DNA from 3 places in the Kitasatospora sp. NPDC001261 genome. Region 3 is predicted to be linked to each of the others. Evidence: riboswitches for the same ligand, from Rfam matches in the RefSeq annotation. Region 3 holds a riboswitch; each other region holds the start of a gene.
The links. Region 3 has a riboswitch for thiamine pyrophosphate ahead of thiC (phosphomethylpyrimidine synthase ThiC). Riboswitches for the same ligand answer to the same signal wherever they lie in the genome.
Positions count from the first base shown of each region.

Region 1: another riboswitch for thiamine pyrophosphate. It lies ahead of thiO (glycine oxidase ThiO); the one in region 3 lies ahead of thiC (phosphomethylpyrimidine synthase ThiC).
Region 2: another riboswitch for thiamine pyrophosphate. It lies ahead of ACFY4B_RS41310 (purine-cytosine permease family protein); the one in region 3 lies ahead of thiC (phosphomethylpyrimidine synthase ThiC).

Region 1 is NZ_JBIAXP010000001.1:139,972-142,229, forward strand. Features, by position in the region: gene ACFY4B_RS00655 (NAD(P)/FAD-dependent oxidoreductase) at 1-1,178, opposite strand, end outside; TPP riboswitch at 1,262-1,374, shown strand; gene thiO (glycine oxidase ThiO) at 1,378-2,258, shown strand, end outside.
Region 2 is NZ_JBIAXP010000050.1:11,361-13,618, forward strand. Features, by position in the region: gene ACFY4B_RS41305 (S1C family serine protease) at 1-753, opposite strand, end outside; TPP riboswitch at 1,044-1,188, shown strand; gene ACFY4B_RS41310 (purine-cytosine permease family protein) at 1,181-2,258, shown strand, end outside.
Region 3 is NZ_JBIAXP010000018.1:22,074-24,331, forward strand. Features, by position in the region: gene thiC (phosphomethylpyrimidine synthase ThiC) at 1-1,184, opposite strand, end outside; TPP riboswitch at 1,179-1,313, opposite strand; gene ACFY4B_RS23950 (PKD domain-containing protein) at 1,552-2,258, shown strand, end outside.

The DNA of each region.
Region 1 (2,258 bases), on a different contig from region 3:
GCGGGGTCGGCCGCCCGGGCCGGGTCCAGCGCGGTGCCGCGCTCGATCAGCCGCCGCCCCTGGGCCAGGTCGCGCGGCCGGTCGACGGTCAGCAGCGCGCTCGGCACGCCGTCGCGCAGCCAGAGCACCGACCAGTCGGCGCCCCGCGGGTCGCCGCGCCGGACCAGCTCGTCGCCCTCGGCGTGCCGGCCGGCGTACTGGACCATCCGCCCGAACTGCTCGGACCAGAAGTACGGCACCGGGTCGTAGGCCGGCGCGTCCGCGCCCAGGACGGCGGCGGCCACCGCCTCGCCGGACCGCAGCGCGTGGTCCCAGTGCTGGACGGCCAGCCGGGCACCGGCCCGGGCCGAGGGGTAGCTGACGCAGTCGCCGGCCGCGAAGACGCCGGGCACCGAGGTGCGCAGCCGCCCGTCCACGACGACGGCGCCGGTCGCGTCCAGCTCGACCCCGGAGCCGGCCAGCCAGCCGGTCGCGGGGCGGGCCCCGATGCCGACCACCACCTCGTCGGCGGGCAGGTGCGAGCCGTCCGCCAGCAGCACCGCGCCGGGCTCGACGGCGGCCACGCCGACCCCGCAGCGCAGCTCGACCCCGGCCTCGGCGTACCAGGCGGCCATCGCCGAGCCGAGCTCCGTCGGCAGCGCGCCGGGCAGCGGCGCCGGGCCGGCCTCGACCACCGTCACCTCGCAGCCCGCCGCGCGGGCCGCGGTGGACACCTCGGCGCCGATCCAGCCCGCGCCGACCAGCACCAGCCGCAGCCCGGGGCGCAGCAGCGCGCGCAGCGCCAGGGCGTCGTCCAGGGTGTGCAGCAGGTGCGCCCGCTCGGCGCCGGGCAGGGCGCGCGGCACGGCGCCGGTGGCGATCACCAGCGAGCCGTACGGGAGGTCGCCGCCGTCGGTGTGCAGCACGCCGGGGGTGAGGCCGGTGGCGCGGCGGCCGGTGAGCAGCTCGATGCCGAGCTGCCCGTAGTCGATGTCCAGGGCGGTGGAGTCGGCCTTGCCGAGCAGCACGTCCTTGGAGAGCGGCGGCCGGTCGTACGGCGCGTGCGGCTCCTCGCCGACCAGCGTGATCCGCCCCTGCCGGCCGCCCTGCCGCAGCTTGAGGGCGCACTGCGCCCCGGCCAGCCCGGCTCCGACGACGACCACCCGATCCGTTCCGCTCAGCTCTGCCACGCCCGCCACTGTACTCAGCGCGACGCGGCGGCCTCCGGGCCGTCCGCCCCGCGTACGGGCCTTCGGCCGGGCCGACCCCCGGCGTTAAGGTGGGAGGACCACACGGGAGCCCGGCGGACCGGGCTGAGAGGCGGGCTGACACGGCCTGCGACCGTCCGAACCTGATCCGGGTCATACCGGCGAAGGGAGAAGAGCAGCCTTGTCACGCTTGCCATCAGGCACCCATGCCGACGTGCTGGTGATCGGCGGGGGCGTCATCGGCCTCGCCGTCGCCTGGCGCACCGCGCGGCGCGGGGCGCGGAACGTGATCGTGGTCGACCCCGCCCACGGCGGCGGGGCCGCCGGGGTCGCGGCCGGGATGCTCGCCCCGGTCACCGAGCTGCAGTACGGCGAGGAGCCGCTGCTGCGCCTCGGGATGGCCTCGAACGAGCGGTACGAGACCTTCGCCGCCGAACTCTCCGAGGCGAGCGGCGGCCTGGACACCGGCTACCGCCGCTGCGGCACGATCGCCGTCGCGCTGGACTCCGACGACCGCGAGGAACTGCGCGAGCTGTACGCCTTCCACCAGCGGCTGGGCCTGGACTCGACCTGGCTGACCGGCCGGGAGGCCCGCAGGCTGGAGCCGATGCTGGCCCCCGCCGTCCGCGGCGCCCTGCACGCCGCGGACGACCACCAGGTGGACCCCCGGCGCCTGCTCACCGCCCTGGTCGCCGCCTGCGGGCGCGCGGGCGTCCTGCTGCACCGCGCCGAGGCCGTCGAGCTGCTGGTCGAGGACGGCCGCGCGACCGGCGCCCGGCTGAGCACCGACGAGACGGTGACCGCCGACCAGGTCGTGCTCGCCGCCGGCCCGCACAGCCACCGGCTGCCCGGTCTGCCCGAGGGGGTGCTGCCCGCGATCCGCCCGGTGAAGGGACAGGTGCTGCGGCTGCACGTGCCGGAGGCCTACCGGCCGTTCCTCTCCCGCAACGTCCGCGCCGTGGTCCGCGGCCGACACCTGTACCTGGTCCCCCGGGAGAACGGCGAACTGGTCGTCGGAGCGACCACCGAGGAGCAGGGCTACGACACCACCGTCACCGCCGGCGGGGTGTA
Region 2 (2,258 bases), on a different contig from region 3:
GCCGGCCACACCGGCGACCAGCGCGACGGCCGCGATCAGGGCGACCAGGCCGCCGCGCTTCTTGCGCGGGCCGCCGGGGCCGCCCGGACCGCCGGGGTACTCCGCCGGGTAGCCGAGCGGGCCGGCCGGGCCGCCGGGGTAGCCGGCGCCGCCGGAGGTGGAGTCGTGGGTGGGGCCCCAGCCGCCGAGCGGCTGGCCGGCCCCGAAGGGGTGGTGGCCGTGCGCGGCGGGGGCGGCCGGAGCGGCGCCGTACCCCTCGTGCGCGCCGGCGGCGGGGACTCCGTGGGTCGGGGTGGCGTACGGGTTGCCGGCCGGCGGCAGGGCCGGGGCGGCGGGTGCGGCGGCCACCGGGGCGGGCGGAACGGGCGGCAGGACCGGCGGCGGCGCGTCGATGTAGCCGGTGGCCGGGTCGACGGCCGGCTCCTCGACGGCGAGTACGGCGGGCTCGGCGGGTGCGGCGGGTGCCACGGGCTCGGCGGGTGCCTCCGGTGCGGGCACCTTGGTGAAGGCGACGGTGGGCTTGTGCCCACCCCCGGCCGGGACCTCCTCGGCCGGAACGGCGTCGGCGGACGGCGCCGCCTCGGCGGCGGCGGCCTCGACCGCGCCCGCCTCCGGCTCGGGCACCCGCCGGAACGCCATGGTCGGGTTGTGCCCGCCCTGAGCGGGGCCCGCGGCAGCGGACTCGGCCGCCCCCGGCCCGGCGGGCTGCTCCCCCTGCGGCCCGGTGGGCCCAACCTCGCGCTCGGTGCTCACGGACGACCTCCATAGCTGGCAGAACCAAGGACCATAGTTTTTCGCACTGTCGATTCGTTTGCCGTAAGGACCCCTCTGAAGAACTCATAAGAATCCTTAGCCGGCACCGACACCGGCACTGGCGTCAGCACCCGCACCGGCACCCGCGTCGGCACCGACCCCGGCGCTGACACCGGCTCCGGCACCCCTACCGACGGCCGGGGCTCCCCTCCCCGTCGGGCGTCCGCGATGCGGACCGCCCCGCCCTCGGCCTTGGGCGTCGGCACCCGCGCCGGTTAGCCTGGCGCTCCAAACTGACACGCGGGAGCTTGGACCCACCAGGCTGAGAGTGCGCATGTCGACCGTACGCCACACGAGTGACGGACGTTCGAGGGGGCGCTGACCGCCGGAACCTGTCCGGGTAATGCCGGCGTAGGGAGTATCGGCCATGCCGCCTGCTTCGCCATCCTCTTCTTCGGGTACGAACGCCTCCGACTCCGGCGCGAACGCCCCCACACCGGACGCGACCGCCCTCCTGGAACGCGCCGAGCACGTCGAAGCGCCCCTGGTCCTGGACACCGAACCGCCGCGCACGCTGCGCTTCCGGGACCACTTCGCGCTCTGGATGAACCTGGGCGTCAGCCTGATCGGCTTCTCCACCGCCGCCACCGTGCTCGGCGCCCCCGGCAGCGAGCTGTCGCTGGCCGCCGCGGTGACCGCGATCACGATCGGTACGGCGGTCGGCACCGCGATGCTCGCCGTGGCCGCGCTGATCGGCGCCCGCACCGGCGCCCCCGCGATGGCGAACCTGCGCGGGCTGTTCGGCACCCGGCTGTCGTACCTGCCGACGGTGCTGAACATCGTGCAGTGCATCGGCTGGGGCGTCTTCGAGCTGCTGACCATCTCGGCGGGCGCGCAGACCGTCGCGCACACCACCGGCTACCGCTGGCTGTTCGTCCTGCTCGCGGGCGCGCTGACCACCGCGCTGACCATCTGGCCGCTGGGCTCGATCGCGGTGCTGCGCCGCTTCGTGGCCGGGGCGGTCGCGGTGGCGATGGTGTACTTCACCGTCCAGCTTGGCCGCCAGGGCGTGCCGGACCCGGGCGCGGGCAACTGGCACGGCTTCCTCGGCGCCACCGACGCGATGATCGCGGTGTCGGTCTCCTTCGTCCCGCTGGCCGCCGACTACACCCGGCACTCGCGCACCCCGCGATCGGCGTTCTGGGGCAGCTTCTCCGGCTACACGGTCGCCCAGGTCTGGTGCTACGTGCTCGGCCTGATGGCGCTGCTGCAGTCGGACGGCGACCCGAACCGGATCTTCGACTCCTTCCTCGGGGTCTGGGCCGGCTGGCTGTTCCTGCTGGTGCTGGTGCTGCGCGAGACCGACCAGTCCTTCGCCAACGTGTACTCGACCGCGATGTCGGTGCAGAACCTGCTGCCGAAGGTGGACCGCCGGGTGCTCTCCGGCGCGATCGGCGTGCTGATCACCGTGCTGGCGCTGCAGATCGACGAGTTCACCGACACCT
Region 3 (2,258 bases):
ATCACCTGGACGTCCCGCTCGCGGGCGATCCGGCCGAGCTCGCCGAGGGTCTTCAGCTCGGCGAACTGCGCCTCGTCGTTGGCGTCCGCGATCGAGCCCGGACGCAGGCCGTCACCGAGCGAGAAGGTGACGTCGTAGGAGGCGAGGATGGAGCAGAGCTCCTCGAAGTTGGTGTAGAGGAAGTTCTCCTGGTGGTGGGCCAGGCACCAGGCCGCCATGATCGAGCCGCCGCGCGAGACGATGCCGGTCTTGCGGCGCGCGGTGAGCGGGACGTAGCGCAGCAGCACGCCGGCGTGGACGGTCATGTAGTCGACGCCCTGCTCGCACTGCTCGACGATGGTGTCCCGGTACACCTCCCAACTCAGCTCCTCGGCGCGGCCGTCCACCTTCTCCAGGGCCTGGTACAGCGGCACGGTGCCGATCGGCACGGGGGAGTTGCGCAGGATCCACTCACGGGTGGTGTGGATGTTGCGGCCGGTGGAGAGGTCCATGACGGTGTCGGCGCCCCAGCGGGTGGCCCAGGTCATCTTCTCCACCTCCTCCTCGATCGAGGAGGTGACGGCCGAGTTGCCGATGTTGGCGTTGATCTTCACCAGGAAGTTGGTGCCGATGACGGCCGGCTCCACCTCGGGGTGGTTCACGTTGACCGGGATGACGGCCCGGCCGCGGGCCACCTCGGCCCGCACGAACTCGGGCGCCAGGCCCTCGCGCAGCGCCACGAACTCCATCTCCGGCGTCACCACACCCCGCTTGGCGTAGGCGAGTTGGGTGACGGCGGCACCACCGCGGCCGCGCAGCGGACGGCGCGGGCGGCCGGGGAAGACGGCGTCCAGGTTGCGCAGGTTCCCGCCGCGCGGCGAGGTGTGCTTGATCCCGTCGTCCTCGGGGCGCGACTCGCGGCCGTCGTACTCCTCGACGTCGCCGCGCTGGCGGATCCAGGGGTCCCGCAGCGCGGGCAGGCCGCGCCGCACGTCGGGCTCGTACGACGGGTCGGTGTACGGGCCGGAGGTGTCGTACAGCGGGACGGTCCCGCCGTTGGTGAGCCGCACCTCGCGGTACGGGACGCGCAGGTCGGGGCGCGATCCCTCGCGGTAGGCCTTGTGCCAGGCCGGGGTCGGGTAGCCGGTGCGCTCGCTGCTGGGGGCGCTCCGGACAGACTGCGGCTGTGCTTCGAACGTGGTCATCTGACCTCTACTCCCTACGCCGGCATTACCCGGTCAGGTTCCTGCGGTCGACGCAGCCGTCGGTCCGTCCGTCGACGTCCCGGTCAGCGTCCTCTCAGCCCGGTGCTCCGAGCTCCCGCGTCGCAGGCGGTGTTGCCTGCACACGACGCCCAACACCGTAGCGAGCGGATCGCCGCAGGTCCAGAGCGCCTCACGGGCCGGCGGCGGGTCCGCTTCGACGGCACCCCGGTGGCCGAAAGTGTCCGAACGCACCCTCATAATGCTCACGAATGCTCCGCAGGCACTCCACCGGGTCGCGCACGGCCCCTCCGTGCGGGCGACCGGCCCGGGGTGTCGCGGCTCTGACGATTCTTGGGGGAAGTACTCCGTGCGCATCCGTCACGCGGCCGGCCTGAGCGCCGCCGTGGTCTCCGCCGTGGTGGGCCTGCCACTGCCCGCGGTGGCGGCCGAACCGGCCGCAGTCCTGTACGTCGAAGGCTCCAACTCCGCCTGCTCGAACAGCGGTCCGGGCACCCGGGCGGTTCCGTTCTGCACCGTCCAGGCCGCCGCCGACCAGGTGCTGCCGGGCCAGACCGTGGAGGTCGCGTCGGGCACCTACGCCGAGGACCTGACCGTCCGGCGCTCCGGCGAGCCCGGCAGGCCGATCACCTTCCGCGGCGCCGGCCGCCTCGCCCTGAAGAAGACCCTTCCGGTCATCGCCGGTCCGCAGAAGCAGGCGGTGAGGATTTCCGGCCAGCACGACGTCGTCTTCTCCGGCTTCGACGTGACCCACTTCGAACTCGACGGGGTCAGCCGGGTCGAGCTCTCCGGAAACTTGATCGAGCAGCCGAACGGCGACGTCCTCCGGCCGGCCGTCAACGTCACCGGCGCCAGCGACCACGTCCGGGTCGAGCGCTCGATCGTCAGTCTGGCCAGCGGCGGCGTGAAGGTCGGGCCGGGCATCTCCGGGACAGTGATCGCCGGCAACGACTTCAACTCCACGTTCGGGTCGGCCGTGTCGCTGACCGACGCGCCGAACACCGTCATCACCCACAACACGGTGCGGTTCCAGTGGTCGGTGTCGACCGCCTTCGA